Regions from separate parts of the Thiocapsa rosea genome, predicted to be linked through region 1. Evidence: predicted binding sites of a transcription regulator. Region 1 holds the regulator's gene; the other holds the start of a gene.
The links. Region 1 encodes sigma-54, which starts transcription at its own class of promoters, with help from an activator protein. Its sites were predicted from a motif close to TGGCANGNTNCNTGCTT; they were not measured.
Positions count from the first base shown of each region.

Region 1 (7,847 bases):
CGGCGTCGAGCGCAACGGCGTCGAGCGCGTTGGCAAAATAGGTTAGCCGCCAATCCTCGGGGAGGTCGTCCGGATAGAAGTCGGCGTCGCCGGGCGAGGGATCCCATCCGGTTCTAACGGGGAGAATGCGACTCATGGTCTCAAGGTTGCTCCGATAGGATCGTCTTTCGCGGTGGAGATGCCTTCCGCGCGACGCAGGACCGCTCATTGGTGTATTTTGCATCGCGCGGCCTTGTTCGTATGAACCGGCCACATTGCCGACCACAACAATCGGATGGACAAGCGCCGTAGGGTGGACAAGCGCAGCGCAGTCCACCGACGCCGGTGCAAGGCTTGGTGGACTGCGCTGCGCTTGTCCACCCTACCTGACGGTCCAATCAAGAAGGTCCATCGCCCCGCTGCCGATGGGGACGCGACGCGATGGAGGATCTCGGAGCAGCATGACAGATCGACGCAGACTCGGCAGCCCGCCGGTTGAGCTCGCGCTCGGCGAATCAGCCAAGATCAAGGCACTCGGACGCGCCGTCGTCGAGACCGAGGCCGCGTCGGTCACCGCGCTGGCAGAGCGGATCGACGACAACTTCGTGTCCGCATGCCGCTATATGCTGGCCTGCGAGGGCCGCATCGTCGTGCTCGGGATGGGCAAGTCGGGCCACATCGGCGGGAAGATCGCGGCGACCCTAGCGAGCACCGGCAGCCCCGCCTTCTTTGTGCATCCGGGCGAGGCCAGCCATGGCGACCTCGGCATGATCACGCCCCGCGACGTCGTTTTGGCCCTGTCCAACTCGGGCGAAACCGCGGAACTCCTGATGCTGCTGCCCTTGCTCAAGCGGCTCGGCGTGCCGCTGATCAGCATGACAGGCAAGCCCAAGTCGACCTTGGCCCGCGAGGGCGACGTCCATCTCGACGTGAGTGTCGCAAGCGAGGCCTGTCCGCTCGGCCTCGCCCCGACCTCGAGCACGACGGCAACCCTGGTGATGGGCGATGCGCTGGCCATCGCCCTGCTCGAGAGCCGCGGCTTCACCGCCGAGGACTTCGCTCGCTCCCATCCGGCCGGCAGCCTCGGACGCCGTCTGTTGCTGCACGTCGGCGAGGTCATGCATCGCGACGAGCAATTGCCGTCGGTCCCTCTGGGCACGACCCTGCGCGCCACACTTGAAGAGATGTCCCGCAAAGGCTTGGGCATGAGCGCCGTGGTCGACGACGAGGGACGCCTTGCCGGGATCTTCACCGACGGCGACCTGCGACGCGCCCTCGACCGCGGGATCGATGTCCATCGCACCGCCATCGACACCGTACTGACCCGCAACTGCATCACGATCAAGGCCGACGCCCTCGCCGCAGAGGCCCTGCGTCTCATGGAGTCGAAATCCATCAACGCGCTGCTGGTCATCGACGACACCGGCCGACCCGTCGGCGCATTGAACATGCACGATCTGCTGCGCGCCGGGGTCATGTGAGGGAGCCGTCCAGCCGTCCAGCCGTCCAGCCGCCAGCCGCCAGCCGCCAGCCGCCAGCCGCCAGCCGCCAGCCAAAAGCTGACACCCGGAAGCTGAAAGCTGAAAGCTGAAAGCTGAAAGCTGAAAGCTGAAAGCTGGAGGCCGGAAGCTGGAGGCAGGAGGCAGGAGGCAGGAGGCAGGAAGCAGGAAGCTAGAAACCCGAGGCTCCCCGCCCCACCGAATCGACACCCAAGAGGACTGACCCCATGCACGACATCCTCGAACGCGCCGCCCGGATCCGCCTGGTCATCTTCGACGTCGACGGGGTGCTGACCGACGGCAGTCTCTATCTCGGCGACGACGGCCAGGAATACAAGGCGTTCAACTCGCGTGACGGACACGGCATGGTGATGCTCCGGGAGAGCGGGGTTCAGATTGGAATCATCACGGGCCGGACCTCGCAGGTGGTCAGTATCCGCATGAAGAGTCTCGGAGTGGAGCACCTCTTCCAAGGCTGCCGCGACAAGCTCCCGGCCTACGAGGCGCTCAAGCGGGAGCTGTCCATCGACGACGAGGCCATCGCCTATGTCGGAGACGACCTCGTGGATCTGCCCGTCATGCGCCGGGTCGGACTCGCCGTTGCGGTCGCCGACGCGCACCATCTGGTGCGCGGCCATGCCCATCTGTGCACCCAAGCCCGCGGCGGTCGCGGGGCTGCGCGCGAGGTCTGCGAGCTGATCATGGAGGCGCAGGGCACTTGGGCGCGGATCCTCGCCGACACACCATGAGCGGACGTCTTCGGGTCAGCGACCTGCCGATCTGGTCCGCACGTCAGTGGATGCTCGCTGTCTTCTTCGTCGGCTCCGGGCTCTTGGGATGGTGGCAGCTGCGCCCCGAACCCGAGCCGGCCGCACCCGCGGTCGAGCGTGCGCGGCTCCCGGATTATGTCGTGGCACGCTTCAGCGCCGTGGAGACCGACGACACGGGCAAACCGAGCCGACGCTTGGTCGCCGAGGAGCTGCGCCAATATATCGAGGAGGATCTCTCTGAGCTGGATCGCCCGCGCATGACACTCTATCAGCGTGAAGGCGAGACCGAAGCCGAGCCCTGGCGCGCACGCGCGGACAGCGGGCTGGTCCTCCCCGGCGGCGACGAGGTCCGTCTCGAGGGCGCCGTGGAGCTCGAGCGCAAGGGCGACGCGAGTCGGCCCGCCACCCGCATGGAGACCGAGCTGATGCGCATCTGGCATAAACGGGCCTTCGCCGAGACCGATCGCGCGGTCCAAGTCACCAGTGCGTCGGATCGGCTGAACGCGACCGGGATGCGCCTCTGGTACGAGGAGCCCGTACGTGCCCAGTTCGACGGACGCGCGCATATCTTTATCGCACCCGAGCAGACCGAGACGCCATGAGCGAGAGAGGAATCGACAACCGGCGGTGCCGGGGCACTGCCCCGGCCGCGACCCTGGCCTTCGTCATGGCCCTCGCGTGCGCCCCGGCAGTGGCGCTCGAGGACGATGCAAGCCAACCCATCTTGATCGAAGCAGACGATGTCGAGGTCCTGGAGGCGGAGAACACCAGCATCTATGTCGGCAATGTCCAGGTCGACCAAGGGAGCATGCGACTCCTCGGCGATCATGTGACCGTTTATCATCGCGACGACCGCCGCCCGCGCTTTATCATTGCGCTCGGCGCGCCGGCCAGCTTCAAACAGCTCCTCGACAACGACGAGGGCGAGGTCCTGGCCTTCGCCAAACGGATGGAATACGACGCCGACAAGGACGAGCTCACCCTCATCGAGGACGCCTTGCTGATTCAGGGGGCCGACCGCGTCGCGAGCGAGCGCATCGTCTACGATCGCGCCCGTGCCCATTTCCGCGCGGGAGGCGGCGGACGGGTCAAGATCACCATCACGCCGGAGGGAGAATGAGGCTAAACCGCGTCCGAGGCGACCGATGACATCCGATCGGAAACCACCCTTGAACGATCCAAAGAGACTCGGCGGAGACGCGGTTTAGGATGAAGGATTCTATTGCGGATTCCGACTTAGGCTCGGGCTCGGGCTCGACGACACTGCGCGCGGAGCATCTGAAGAAGAGCTATCGCGGTCGTCAGGTGTTGCGCGACGTGAGCGTCGGCGTGGACGCCGGCGAGGTCGTGGGCCTGCTCGGACCCAACGGCGCGGGCAAGACCACCTGCTTTTATCTGATCGTCGGACTCATTCCGGCGGACGAGGGCCGCATTGCGCTGAGCGGGCAGGACATCACCCTGAAACCCATGCATGCGCGCGCGCGCGCCGGACTGAGCTATCTGGCACAAGAGCCCTCGGTGTTTCGCAAGCTCAGCGCGCGCGACAACATCCTTGCTATCCTGGAGGCGCGCGGCGACCTGTCTCGGGCCGATCGCAATCTGCGCTGCGAGCGCCTGCTCGAAGAGCTCGGGATCGCCCATGTCAGCGGCTCGCTCGCGCTCAGCCTCTCTGGCGGGGAGCGACGGCGCCTCGAGATCGCGCGTGCGCTCGCGGTGGACCCCCTGGTGATGCTGCTCGACGAGCCCTTCGCGGGCGTCGACCCCATCGCCGTCGGGGACATCAAGGCCATCGTGTCGCATTTGCGCGATCGCGGGATCGGCGTGCTGATCACGGATCACAACGTCCGCGAGACGCTCGATATCTGCGACCGGGGCTACATCATCAGCTCCGGGTGCGTCATCGCGGCCGGCACCCCCGCGCAGCTCCTGGCCGATCAGCAGGTCCGCGATGTCTACCTCGGCGCGGATTTTTCCATGTAGGTGCGAACCGGGAGGTACCTCGAGATGCGAATCGGTTGGCTGCTCTTTCCGAGATGTTGGGTGTAAGATGAGATCCTGCCCCGGCTGATGACGCCTTCACCGGACTGAAACGGCTAGAATCGACCAGCATTGGCCATGGCGGTCACCTGATCGAACACCTCGAAAAGCGCATCCGCGATTCATGAAGCAATCCATCCAGCTTCGGCTCGGCCAACACCTGACCATGACGCCTCAGTTGCAGCAGGCGATCCGTCTGTTGCAGCTCTCCACGCTTGAGCTCCAGAAGGAGATTCAGGAGGCGCTGGACACCAACCTCATGTTGGAGGAAGGCGACGACGCGGATCGCTTCAACGTCGCCGAGACGCAGCAGTCAGGCACGATTCAGAGCGAGGACATCGAAACACCTCGGGTCACCGTCGAGCAGTCGATCGACCGCGAGATCCACGCCGAATCCAACGAGATGCCCGAAGAGCTGCCGGTCGACACACTCTGGACCGACGTCTTCGACTCCCACCTGCCGAGCACCTCGCACGGCTCGGACGACGGCTCGGACTACGATCCCTTTGCCCAGCAAAGCCGCCCTCAGACCCTGCTCGACCACCTCGCCTGGCAGCTCAATCTGTGCAGACTGAGCGAGCGCGACAACATGATCGCCCAAGCGGTCATCGATTCGATCGACGCCGACGGCTATCTGCGCATCGATGTCGAGGAGCTGCTCCTGACCATCGATCACCCCGAAATCAGTGCCGAGGAGGTGGAGGCTGTCGTTCACCGCGTTCAGTCCTTCGACCCGCCGGGGGTGGGTGCCCGCAACCTCCCGGAATGTCTGCTGATACAACTCAGTCAGCTGCCCCCCCAAACACCTTGGCGGAGCACCGCGACGGCGATCTGCCGCGACGGGTTCGAGTATCTGGCCAAGCGCGATGTCGCCTCGCTGGTCCGTCAGCTGAAGGAATCCGAGGACACGGTCGCAGGTGCGCTGGCGTTGATCCGACGGCTCAATCCGCGCCCCGGAAGCCTGATTGCCGGCACGCCGGCCCAGTATGTCGTCCCGGATATCTTCGTGCGCAAACGCGAGGGCCGATGGTCGGTCGAACTCAATCCCGACTCGATGCCTAAACTCAGAGTGAACGCCGACTACGCGCGCCTGATCCGACGCGCCGATCAGAGCGCGGACGGCGTCACCTTGAAGAGCCATTTGCAGGAGGCACGCTGGTTCATCAAGAGCCTGGCCAGCCGCAACGACACGGTGCTGCGCGTCGGCGCGAAGATCGTCGAGATGCAGCAGGAATTCTTCGAGCACGGGGACGAGGCGATGAAACCGATGGTTCTGCGCGATGTCGCCGAGGCATTGGAGCTTCACGAGTCGACCGTATCCCGAGTGACCACGCAGAAATACATGCACACGCCGCGGGGAACCTTTGAGTTCAAGTATTTCTTTTCCTCGCACGTCAACACCGCTTCCGGCGGCGAATGCTCGTCGACCGCCATTCGTGCCCTGATCCGCAAGCTGATCGCCGGCGAGTCCGCGCGAAAGCCCATGAGCGACAGTAAGATCGCCCAAGAGCTCGGCGATCAGGGGATCAATGTCGCGCGGCGAACCGTCGCCAAGTACCGCGAGGCCATGGGGGTTCCACCCTCGAACGAGCGCAAGCGCCTGGATTGACAGGCCGTTTGAACCATAAGGAGTCACAAGATGCAGATCAACCTGACGGGTCATCACATCGACGTCACCGATGCGCTGAAAGGCTACGTCGACACGAAGTTCGAGCGCCTTGCGCGGCACTTCGACCACGTCATCAACGCTCACGTCATCCTGAGCGTCGAGAAGCTTGCCCAAAAAGCGGAGGCCACACTGCACATCAACGGCAGCAAGGTCTTTGCCGACTCGGTCCACGAGGACATGTATGCCGCAATCGACGGGCTGATCGACAAGCTCGATCGTCAGGTCCTGCGCCACAAGGAGAAGAAGAGCGATCATCGCGCAGCGAGCCCGAAGGTCAGCGAGATCGAGGAGTCGGATCAGACCTGACGCACCGGCGTTGTCAGAACGCCGCTGATACCTTCGAGGGGCGCTCTTGCCCCGTCGGAGGCGTTCAACGAACGGGATCGGGCACGAGGCCGGCATGCGGGATCGCCGGCCTCTGCCAGACATCCGAGGATAATCAGCATCCATGACCACACGCCCTTGCCCGCCGTCGCTGCGCGGACATCGATCCAAGAGCCACCAGCTGCAGCGCTGCGCGCCCGCAGCGCACGGGAGCCGATACCGATGCTCAGCCCCGATCTAATCAACGAGGCCCGTATCGGTCACGGCCTCGAGATTTCCAGCAAGAAGCGTTTGCTCGAAACCCTTGCCGAGCTACTCGCCAACGACCACCCCCGTTTGAGCACGGAGAGCGTCTTCGAGCGCCTCCTCGAGCGCGAACGCCTCGGCAGCACCGGACTCGGTCACGGTGTCGCCCTGCCCCATGCCCGGATCAAGGAGGTCTCTCAGGTGATCGGGGCCTTCGTGCAAACCGCCCGCGGGGTGGATTACGATGCAGCCGACGGCGAGCCGGTCGATCTGGCGTTCGCGCTCTTGGTTCCCGAGACCGCGACCGAGGAGCACCTGCAGCTGCTCGCCTATTTGGCAAGTCGCTTCAGCGAGTCGGCAACCCGCGCACGTCTGCGCGATGCGAGCTCGCCCACGGCCATTCTGGACCTTCTCAGAGCGACCTAGCCGTCAAGCGCGGCCGCCGGCGATGATCGAAAGTCTTCAATCCCTGATCTCGCAGACCGGGCCGCGGCTCAAGCTGCGCTGGCTCACGCCCGAGCCGGCGAGCCCGCGCCCGTTGCGCGGCGAGGATCCGGGACGTTCGAGGCAGTCGCTGATCGGCTCTCTGAACTGCATTCATCCCAATCGCCTGCAGGTCATCGGACACGCGGAGCTGCTCTACCTAGCAGAACTGGGCCGGACCGCCTTCGGCGAGACCGTGGAGAGGCTCTTCTCGGATCGTCCGACCGCCGTCATCTTCTCCGACGGCATCGACCCGGAGCCCGCCTTTCGAGAGGCCGCCGAGCAGACCCTCACGCCGCTGCTCGGCTCCTCCCTCGGCGACGAGGAGCTGATCAATCACCTGCGTTATTTCCTCACCCATGCCCTCGCCGAGCGCCGCACGGTGCACGGGGTCTTCATCGAGGTCCTGGGTATGGGCGTTCTGCTGGTCGGCGATCCGGCCGTCGGCAAGAGCGAGCTGGCGCTCGATCTGATCGCGCGAGGACATCGGCTCATCGCCGACGACGCACCCCGTTTCGCACGCATTGCCCCCGAGACCTTGGAGGGCACCTGCCCCGAGGCCCTGCGCGATTTTCTCGAGGTCCGCGGCCTGGGGATTCTCAACATCCGCGCCATGTTCGGAGAAGGCGCCGTCGTGCGCAGCAAGACATTGAACCTGATCATCGATCTTCAGCCGCTCGACAAACATCAACTCGAGTCGATCGACCGGCTCAGCGGCAGCCTCTCGGTGCGCAACATCCTCGGGGTTGCCGTCCCCAAGATCACGATGCCGGTCGCACCCGGCCGCAACCTGGCGATCCTGGTGGAGGCGGCCGTGCGACACCAGATTCTGCGCATTCG
Region 1 covers NZ_RBXL01000001.1:1,184,421-1,192,267, forward strand. Annotated here, with positions in the region: gene BDD21_RS05445 (hypothetical protein) at 1-136, opposite strand, end outside; gene BDD21_RS05450 (KpsF/GutQ family sugar-phosphate isomerase) at 441-1,460, shown strand; gene kdsC (3-deoxy-manno-octulosonate-8-phosphatase KdsC) at 1,706-2,227, shown strand; gene lptC (LPS export ABC transporter periplasmic protein LptC) at 2,224-2,850, shown strand; gene lptA (lipopolysaccharide transport periplasmic protein LptA) at 2,847-3,368, shown strand; gene lptB (LPS export ABC transporter ATP-binding protein) at 3,458-4,228, shown strand; gene BDD21_RS05480 (RNA polymerase factor sigma-54) at 4,410-5,894, shown strand; gene hpf (ribosome hibernation-promoting factor, HPF/YfiA family) at 5,925-6,260, shown strand; gene BDD21_RS05490 (PTS sugar transporter subunit IIA) at 6,501-6,950, shown strand; gene hprK (HPr(Ser) kinase/phosphatase) at 6,973-7,847, shown strand, end outside.

Region 2 (7,847 bases), 1.1 Mb from region 1:
AGTTCTCGATTTTGCCGTGCTTGATAACGATCCAGTGTCCGAGCGCTCCGCGCGGTGCCTCGGTCGTGCCCACACCGCGTGCCTCCTTCGGCCAGGTCTTGGGATCCCAGTTGTCGACATTCGCCGTCGCCGTATCGCCGGCCTTGATGTTGGCGACCAGCTTGTTCTGGAAATAGCGCATCTTGTGGGCCGCCCAGGAGGCTTCGAGCCCGCGTGCGGCGGTGCGCCCCAGGGTCGAGAAGATTGCCTCGAGCGGCAGTCCGAGATCGGTCAGCAGCTTGTCGACCGGCTCCTTAAACTCAGGGTTGCCCTGGGCGTAGCCGATGACATAGCGCGCCAGCGGACCGACCTCCATCGCGTGACCGCGCCACCGCGGAGCCTTGACCCACGAGTATTTGGCCTGCTCGTCGACCGCCTCGATGCGGGTGCGCGTGCCGACGGCGTTGGGTCCCAGCACGAAGTTGGGCTCGGTTACCCCGTCCCAGGGATGCAGACCGCGCGTCTCGTCCTTGTAGCTGAACCAGGAATGGTCGACGAACTCCTGGATCTCCTCGGGGTTGCGCAGGTCGATCTCGTGGATCTCGTTGAGATTGCCGTTGATGATGGCCCCGCGCGGTAGGAGCAGATTATCGGCCGAGTCGTCGTTCGCATGATCCGGGATGTCGCCGTAGGACATCACCGCCTGACTGCTCAGCCCGCCGCCGTAGGTCCAGTCCTTATAGAAGGAGGCGATCGCGATCAGGTCCGGGATATAGACCTTGTCGATGAACGCGATGGTCTGGTCGATGATGCTGCTGACGAGATTCAGCCGCTCCATGTTGATCGCGCCGACCGCGCCCGTGCCGCCGACATTGATGGCGCAGGGCATCCCGCCGACCAGCCAGTTCGGATGCGGGTTCTTGCCGCCATAAACGGTGTGGATCTTCACGATCTCCTTCTGGAAGTCGAGCGCCTCCAGATAGTGGGTGACCGCCATCAGATTGGCCTCGGGCGGCAGTTTGTAGGCCGGACTGCCCCAGTAGCCGTTCATGAAGGGTCCGAGCTGGCCCGACTCCACGAAGCGCTTGAGCCGATTCTGCACGTCGCGGAAATAGCCCGGCGAGGACTTGGGCCAGTCACTGATGCTTTGCGCGAGCGCGCTCGTCGCTTTTGGATCGGCTCCGAGTGCGGAGACCACGTCCACCCAATCCAGCGCATGCAGATGATAGAAATGCACCAGGTGGTCGTGCGCCTGGAGCGTGAGCTGCATGATGTTGCGGATGGAGTTGGCGTTCTCCGGGATTGCGATCCCGAGCGCATCCTCGACCGCGCGCACCGAGGTCAGGGCGTGGGTGCCGGTGCAGACGCCGCAGATCCGCTCCGTGAAGGCCCAGGCGTCGCGCGGATCGCGGCCGCGCAGGATGACTTCGAGCCCGCGCCACATGGTCCCGGTGCTGACCGCGTTGCGGATCACGTTGTTCTCGTCGAGATTCACCTCGCAGCGCAGGTGTCCCTCGATGCGGGTGACCGGATCGACGACGAGACGTCGTCCGGCGGTATCGAGCTCGAAGCCGTTGGCCGTCGTGACGCTCATGCTTGGTCATCTCCCTTCTTGTCTTGGGCGTGTTTGTAGACGCTGACGGCCGCATGGGCGGCGATGGCCGCACCCACGCCGGTCGCAACCGCGATGCCGGTGCGATCCGCGTTGGCCTCGATGCCGAAGGCGTGGGTATCGGTGACGTGCTGATAGAAGCTGCCCTTGTCCCAGAAGCCGTCCTCGGAGCAGCCGATACAGCCGTGTCCGGACTGGATCGGGAAGGAGACCCCCCCGTTCCAGCGGATCGTCGAGCAGGCGTTGTAGGTGGTCGGACCCTTGCAGCCGACCTTGTAGAGACAGTAGCCGCGGCGCGCGCCCTCGTCGTCCCAGGCTTCGACGAACTGGCCGGCATCGAAGTGCGGCCGGCGATAGCACTTGTCGTGGATGCGCTGTCCGTAGAACATCAGCGGGCGACCCTGGCGGTCGAGCTCCGGTAGACGGTCGAAGGTCAGGATGTAGGTCAGGACCCCGGTCATGACCTCCGCGATCGGTGGACAGCCCGGCACCTTGATGACCGGCTTGTCGCGGATGACCTCATGGACCGGGGTGGCACGTGTCGGATTAGGCCGTGCCGCCTGGACGCAGCCCCAGGAGGCGCAGGAGCCCCAGGAGATGACGGCCTTGCAACTGTCGGCCATCTCCAGAAGCTGCTCGACGAAGGGACGGCCGCCGACAATGCAGCTCATCCCGTCCTGATTGAGCGGCGGGTTGCCCTCGACAGCCAAGATGTAATTCCCGGCGTGCTTGTGGCGAACCTCCTCCAGGATTGCCTCCGCCTGATGCCCGGCCGCCGCCATAATGAGATCGTCGTAATCCAGCGAGATCATCGAGAGGATCACGTCTGACACCAGCGGATGCGCCGAGCGGATGAAGGACTCCGAGCAGCAGGTGCATTCGAGCCCATGCAGCCAGACGACCGGGATCCGCGGCTTGGTCTCCATCGCGTGCGCGATCTTCCCGGCGAAGGCCGGCGCGAGCCCGAGCGCGGTGGCCGTCAGGCTACAGAATTTGAGGAAGCTGCGGCGCGTGATCCCCTGGCGCCGCATGACCTCGTAATAGGTTTCGGTGGTTGGCATCTGTTGGTCGTCCCCGCGGTTCGTCGGCGCCTGGATGGAGCCGGACGGTCGGGGAGCGTAAAAGCAAAAGAGATGCCATGAATAATTTAATAATACATAACAATCGATTATGTGATTTATCTGAAATGTGCTCGGCCCGGAGTGCAAAGACGACTGACAATTCTGGTGGCCGGGCGTAAAGGCGCCTTGCAATCGAGCAGGCACAGCCGAGCGAGGTCACGCCGTCGGACTGCTGCCGGCTTCTGGGCCTTCGCTCGTGTTGCGGACGTTGCCAGGTTTGCCGGATTCGACGTTCGGCGGAACCGGGCGGATGTTCATCGGCTGTCCGGGAGAACGCGTATACTGCACCCATGCTTCGGGGGGTGGCTACGGAACCGCCCGGAATTCACCTTTCCATTCGCCGGAATAAGCTAAATAAATCATGGTTGAATCCGACGACGTCGTCGCGCAGACCAAGAAATGGATATCCGAGATCGTGATCGGATGTCGGTTGTGTCCCTTTGCGGCACGAGAGTTCAATCGCGGTACCATACATTATCAGGTGGAGGACGCCTCCGATCCGGAATCCTGTTTGCATGCGTTTCTTTCGGAATGCCGCCGTCTCGATATGACTCCGTCAATTGAGACAACGCTGCTCATCCTGCCTGCAGCATCTCCGGGTTTCGATGATTTTTTGGACTTGGTCGAAATGGCGGAAGATCTTCTGGAAGCAGAAGGCTATGAAGGTCAGTATCAGGTTGCCGGCTTCCATCCCGATTACCGATTTGCCGATGCGCCCAAAGCTGATCCTGCAAACTATACGAACAGGTCGCTCTATCCGATGTTGCACCTGCTTCGCGAAGAGGGCATCGAACATGTGCTGGAGCGATATCCTGATGCGGACGCTATCCCTGAAAGAAACATCGCATTTGCCCGCGAGAAGGGACTTGACCATATGAAAGCGCTGAGGGATGCCTGTTTTTAAACCGCGCCCGTCACGGTATGCGATGTTTTTGGTTGGGATCAGTTTCGGCAGACGTAACGAGTGTTGGAGTCGGCGCGGTTTAAGAGATTAAAGAATATTAAATTTAAACCGCGTCTCACCGAGATCGAGGGCATCTCCAAAGCCAAATGCAAAATGAAAATGACGCATCTCGCTCTGGATGCGGTTTAGTTCGTTCTCGGCATGACCCGACGGGAGAACAGAATGAAAAATAGCGAGCAAGACAGCCTTCGCCAAGCGGTACGCGATCGCTACGGCGCGACGGCACGAGCGGCGACGGCGGGCGAGGGAGCGGATTGCTGCGCCCCGTCTTCCTCGGGCGGTTGTTGCGCGCCTGTGCCGATCCAATCGACCCTGCTCGGGTACAGCGCCGCGGAGGCCGCCGCCGTACCCGAGGGTGCCAATCTCGGCTTGGGTTGCGGCAATCCCCAAGCGATCGCGGCGCTGAAGCCGGGCGAGACGGTGCTGGACCTGGGCAGTGGTGCCGGATTCGATTGTTTCCTCGCCTCCACACACGTCGGCGAGACCGGTCGCGTCATCGGCGTCGACATGACGCCGGAGATGCTGACCAAGGCGCGCCTCAACGCGCAGGTGCACGCCGAGGCGGTGGGGCACCGCAACGTCGAGTTTCGACTCGGCGAGATCGAGAACCTGCCGCTGGCGGATGGCGCGGTCGACGTCATCATCTCGAACTGCGTGATCAACCTGTCTCCGGACAAGGCCCGTGTCTTCGCCGAGGCATTTCGGGTGCTGAAGCCGGGCGGGCGATTGGCCATCTCGGACATCGTCGCGACCGCGGACCTTCCGGACGATCTCAGGTCTGATCTGTCGCTCTACACGGGCTGCATGGCCGGGGCGGCCCGGATCGATGCGCTCGAGCAGATGCTGCAGGGGGCGGGATTCGAACAGGTGCGCGTGTCGCCCAAGGACGAGAGCAGGGAATTCATCCGGGACTGGGCCCCGGGAACGCCGGTCACGGACTATTTGGTCTCTGCGAGTATCGAGGCGATCAAGCCGGGCTAAACCGCGTCCGGAGCGCCATGCGTCGTTTTCATTGTGCGTTTGGCTTCGGAGATATCCTCGATCCCAGCGAGACGCGGTTTAGAATTTAAGAGTTTTTAATACTTTAAACCGCGCCAGCTCCGACAGTCGTCGGAGCCGGCGCAGCCAAGCCACTCCGACAAATGACGCTTACCACACCGGGCGCGGTTTAGTTGCAATCTGCGCGGGCGCCGCGGGTTCGCGTCGCCCCTTCAAAGGAGCTTGACCAAGGCCGCAAGTGCGGCAACCTGGCCCAGCATCAGCGGAACGATCCACTTCAGCAGATCGACCTTGGTGCGCTCGATGGCGGCATGGACATTGGCGATGTCCTTCTGAACCTCGCCCCGTAGCTTGGCGATCTCCTTATGCATGTCCGCGCGCAGCTCGGCGATGTCTTTCTTGAGATCGCTTCTGATCTGCTCGATCTCCTTTTGGAGACGCAGCTCGGATTCGCGGACATCCGACCGAAGGGCGACATCGCCGGCGCGCGGCCACTGTTGCTCCAAGGCATCGATGGTATCGACGATGAGCCGAAAGCGGGTTGTATCGTCCGGCGCCTCGGTCAGGCTTTCATAGAGTCTTAGGGCGAGTCCCATGCGGTGCTCCCGATGTCGGGTGACCCGGTCGGCGTCATCTTGACGCGTCGGCCGGACAAGCCGTTGCTCAGCTGCCGTCTCGTGCGGAGGCGCTTGCCGCGGGGCGGAGATTCTCGACGATGTCGAGGTTCTCGAGTTCCGCCGCGCGCTTCTCCGAATAGCCCAAGGCACGATAGTTCAGGATCCCGTTCGGGGCATGGCATTCGACGCAGTCGCGGCCCGCGGGTTGAATGCCGTGATTGACCATCAGCGACCCCATCTGACGCATCCACTTGGGCTCGACGTTCTTAAGCTCCCCGTCGACCAGCGGATAATCGGTCTTCCATCCACCGCTGACACCGAAATAGGCCATGAACTCGTCCATCATATAGCGCTTGAACGGCTCCTGATACATGCGCCGTACGATGGGGTCGCGGATCGCCTGTTTGACGGAGGCGGCCGTGTCTCCCGTCTCGTAGTAGGTCGCGTAATCGAACGGCAGGATCATGGCGCCGAACGGACCTTGATTCCCCATGTCTTCGTACATCATGGCGTTGAAGAGCTTGAAGGGATAGATGCGGCTTTCCCCGTCGTTCATGTGCGCACGCAGGTTTTGATCCAGCATCCGGCGCCGCTCCTCCAATTGCTCGGGCGTGAGCTGGGAAAGCGGGTCGGTCGCGGCCTCGACGTAGGCATCCACGTCGATGTCGGGGTAGGTCTTTTTCAGCTCGATCGCCTTCTCGCGCACGGCGGCGACGATCTCCGGATCATCGATGCGGGCCAGTTGCTGCATCAGCGGGTCGTATTCGGTCGAGCCGTTCGGATTGTTGCCCAAGGCGTTTGCCAGGAAGGTTCCGTTGCCGTTGAACCAGAGGAAGGTGAACCCCTTGTTGACCTCGCCGGAGCGATAGATGTCGGTGGGTGTGAAAATGCCTTCCTCCGCATCCCAGGTCGGGTGAACCCAATCGCGGAGCACGACGTTGTTGTCCTGAAGCTCCCTAATATGACAAGTCTCGCAGGCGATCCGATCGAGATGCCCGTTGAGCAACGCCTTGTGCTCGGAGCGGTTGTGCGGTGCGATGCTGTGACAGGTCACGCACGAGACCTCGACATCCGGCAGATCGTTGGCGACGAGATCGACACCCATCCGACCGCGCGGAATCTTGTGGCCTTCCGGGACATGACAATCGGTGCATTGCAGACCCGCCGCGGCATGGACGTCGTCCTGCGGGCTGAAAGGATTGCCGCGCTTGGCGCCGGTATGGAGGAGGCGCTGGTGCTTCTCCCCGAGCGCCTTTGCTGCGTCGTTGTGCAGATAGGCATCCCCGCCCATGTTGTGCTGATGGCAGTTGAGGCAGTTCTTGGTCGTCGAGCGCCCTACGGTGAGGGCGGCGCGCATCGTGCGATCCTGATTCCAGCGCAGCCCGACACGATCTTCGATCACGTACCGCTGATTCATATCGTATTCGGCGGAATGACAGATCAGACAGTCGATGCCCTGTTTGGCGACAGCGGGCACATCACCGATCGGCATCATCTTTTCGGTCGCCGGGTGATAGTTGCCGCCAATATGGCATTGGCCGCAGCCTTCGCTGCGTAACGCGACCTCGCCATGCGTCGATTCAGGTCGACTCTCCACCAGCGCTGCCCAGCCGGTCCAGGAAAAGCTGCCGGGGATGCCGCAGGCCCGGTTGATCTTGCCGACCGGGATCGGACGGCTGCCCTCGGCGTTCACTTGGCGTCCGTCGTAGCCGTAGGTCGAGAAGCCGCCTCCGGCATCGCTCTGGAACTTGAAATGCACCGAGTTGACGATGTCGTCGAGCGTGTCGACCTCGGAGGTACGCCCGTCGTGATGCCGGACTTGGATGGTGGCGTGACACTGCAGGCAGGTCTTGGGGCCTTCGTACTGCAGGATCTTCGCATCACGAAAATATTTGATATGCGTCGGCTCGTGCTTGCGCATGAAGGACTGCGTGTTCATGAGCATTTCGACCTTGACCCGACGGGCGAAGGCATTCTCGTCGGGTCCGACGATCGCCTCGGCGGCCGTGCGGCGCGCACTCAGCGAGAGCTCGGTCGCCATCGCCTCGAGCTCCTGCTCCGTGATCGGCCGACTGTTGGCATAGGTCAAAGGCGCGTTTGATTTCCCCACGTAAGCGTCGAAAGCGATCGGATAGACCACCTTGTAGAGGACGAAGAGGACGAGCAGCCCCACCGCGAACGTGATGAGAAGCCGACGTGCGTTCTTGGGTGTCAGCAGGGTTTTGGCGAATGCGTTCATGGCGTCTCACGCGGGGCCGGAGCCGGGGTCGAAGTCTCGGTACGGGGCGGGTCGGATTCGCGATGCCAACCGGTGATCATGGCGCGGAGATTCGAAAAGACCGTATCGCCGGTGGTGATGATATACATGTGCACCAAAAGGAAGAGGGCCAGAAGATAGCTGACGACGACATGGGTCATGGCGACGACCCAAACGCTGCCGAGGCCGAAGAGGGTCTCCGGCAGATAGACCGAATAGAGAAAGGCCCATCCGCTGAGGATGAGGATCGGCATCAGGCCGTACATGACGCCGAGGTAGCTCAGTTGTTGAAGTGTGT
Region 2 covers NZ_RBXL01000001.1:61,909-69,755, reverse strand. Annotated here, with positions in the region: gene BDD21_RS00340 (nickel-dependent hydrogenase large subunit) at 1-1,573, opposite strand, end outside; gene BDD21_RS00335 (hydrogenase small subunit) at 1,570-2,652, opposite strand; gene BDD21_RS00330 (DUF1415 domain-containing protein) at 3,074-3,616, shown strand; gene BDD21_RS00325 (arsenite methyltransferase) at 3,839-4,657, shown strand; gene BDD21_RS00320 (DUF1640 domain-containing protein) at 4,888-5,271, opposite strand; gene BDD21_RS00315 (cytochrome c3 family protein) at 5,339-7,531, opposite strand; gene BDD21_RS00310 (cytochrome b/b6 domain-containing protein) at 7,528-7,847, opposite strand, start outside.
Region 2: a site for sigma-54 is predicted at 2,714-2,730, ahead of BDD21_RS00335 (hydrogenase small subunit). Genes of this name have one in related genera too.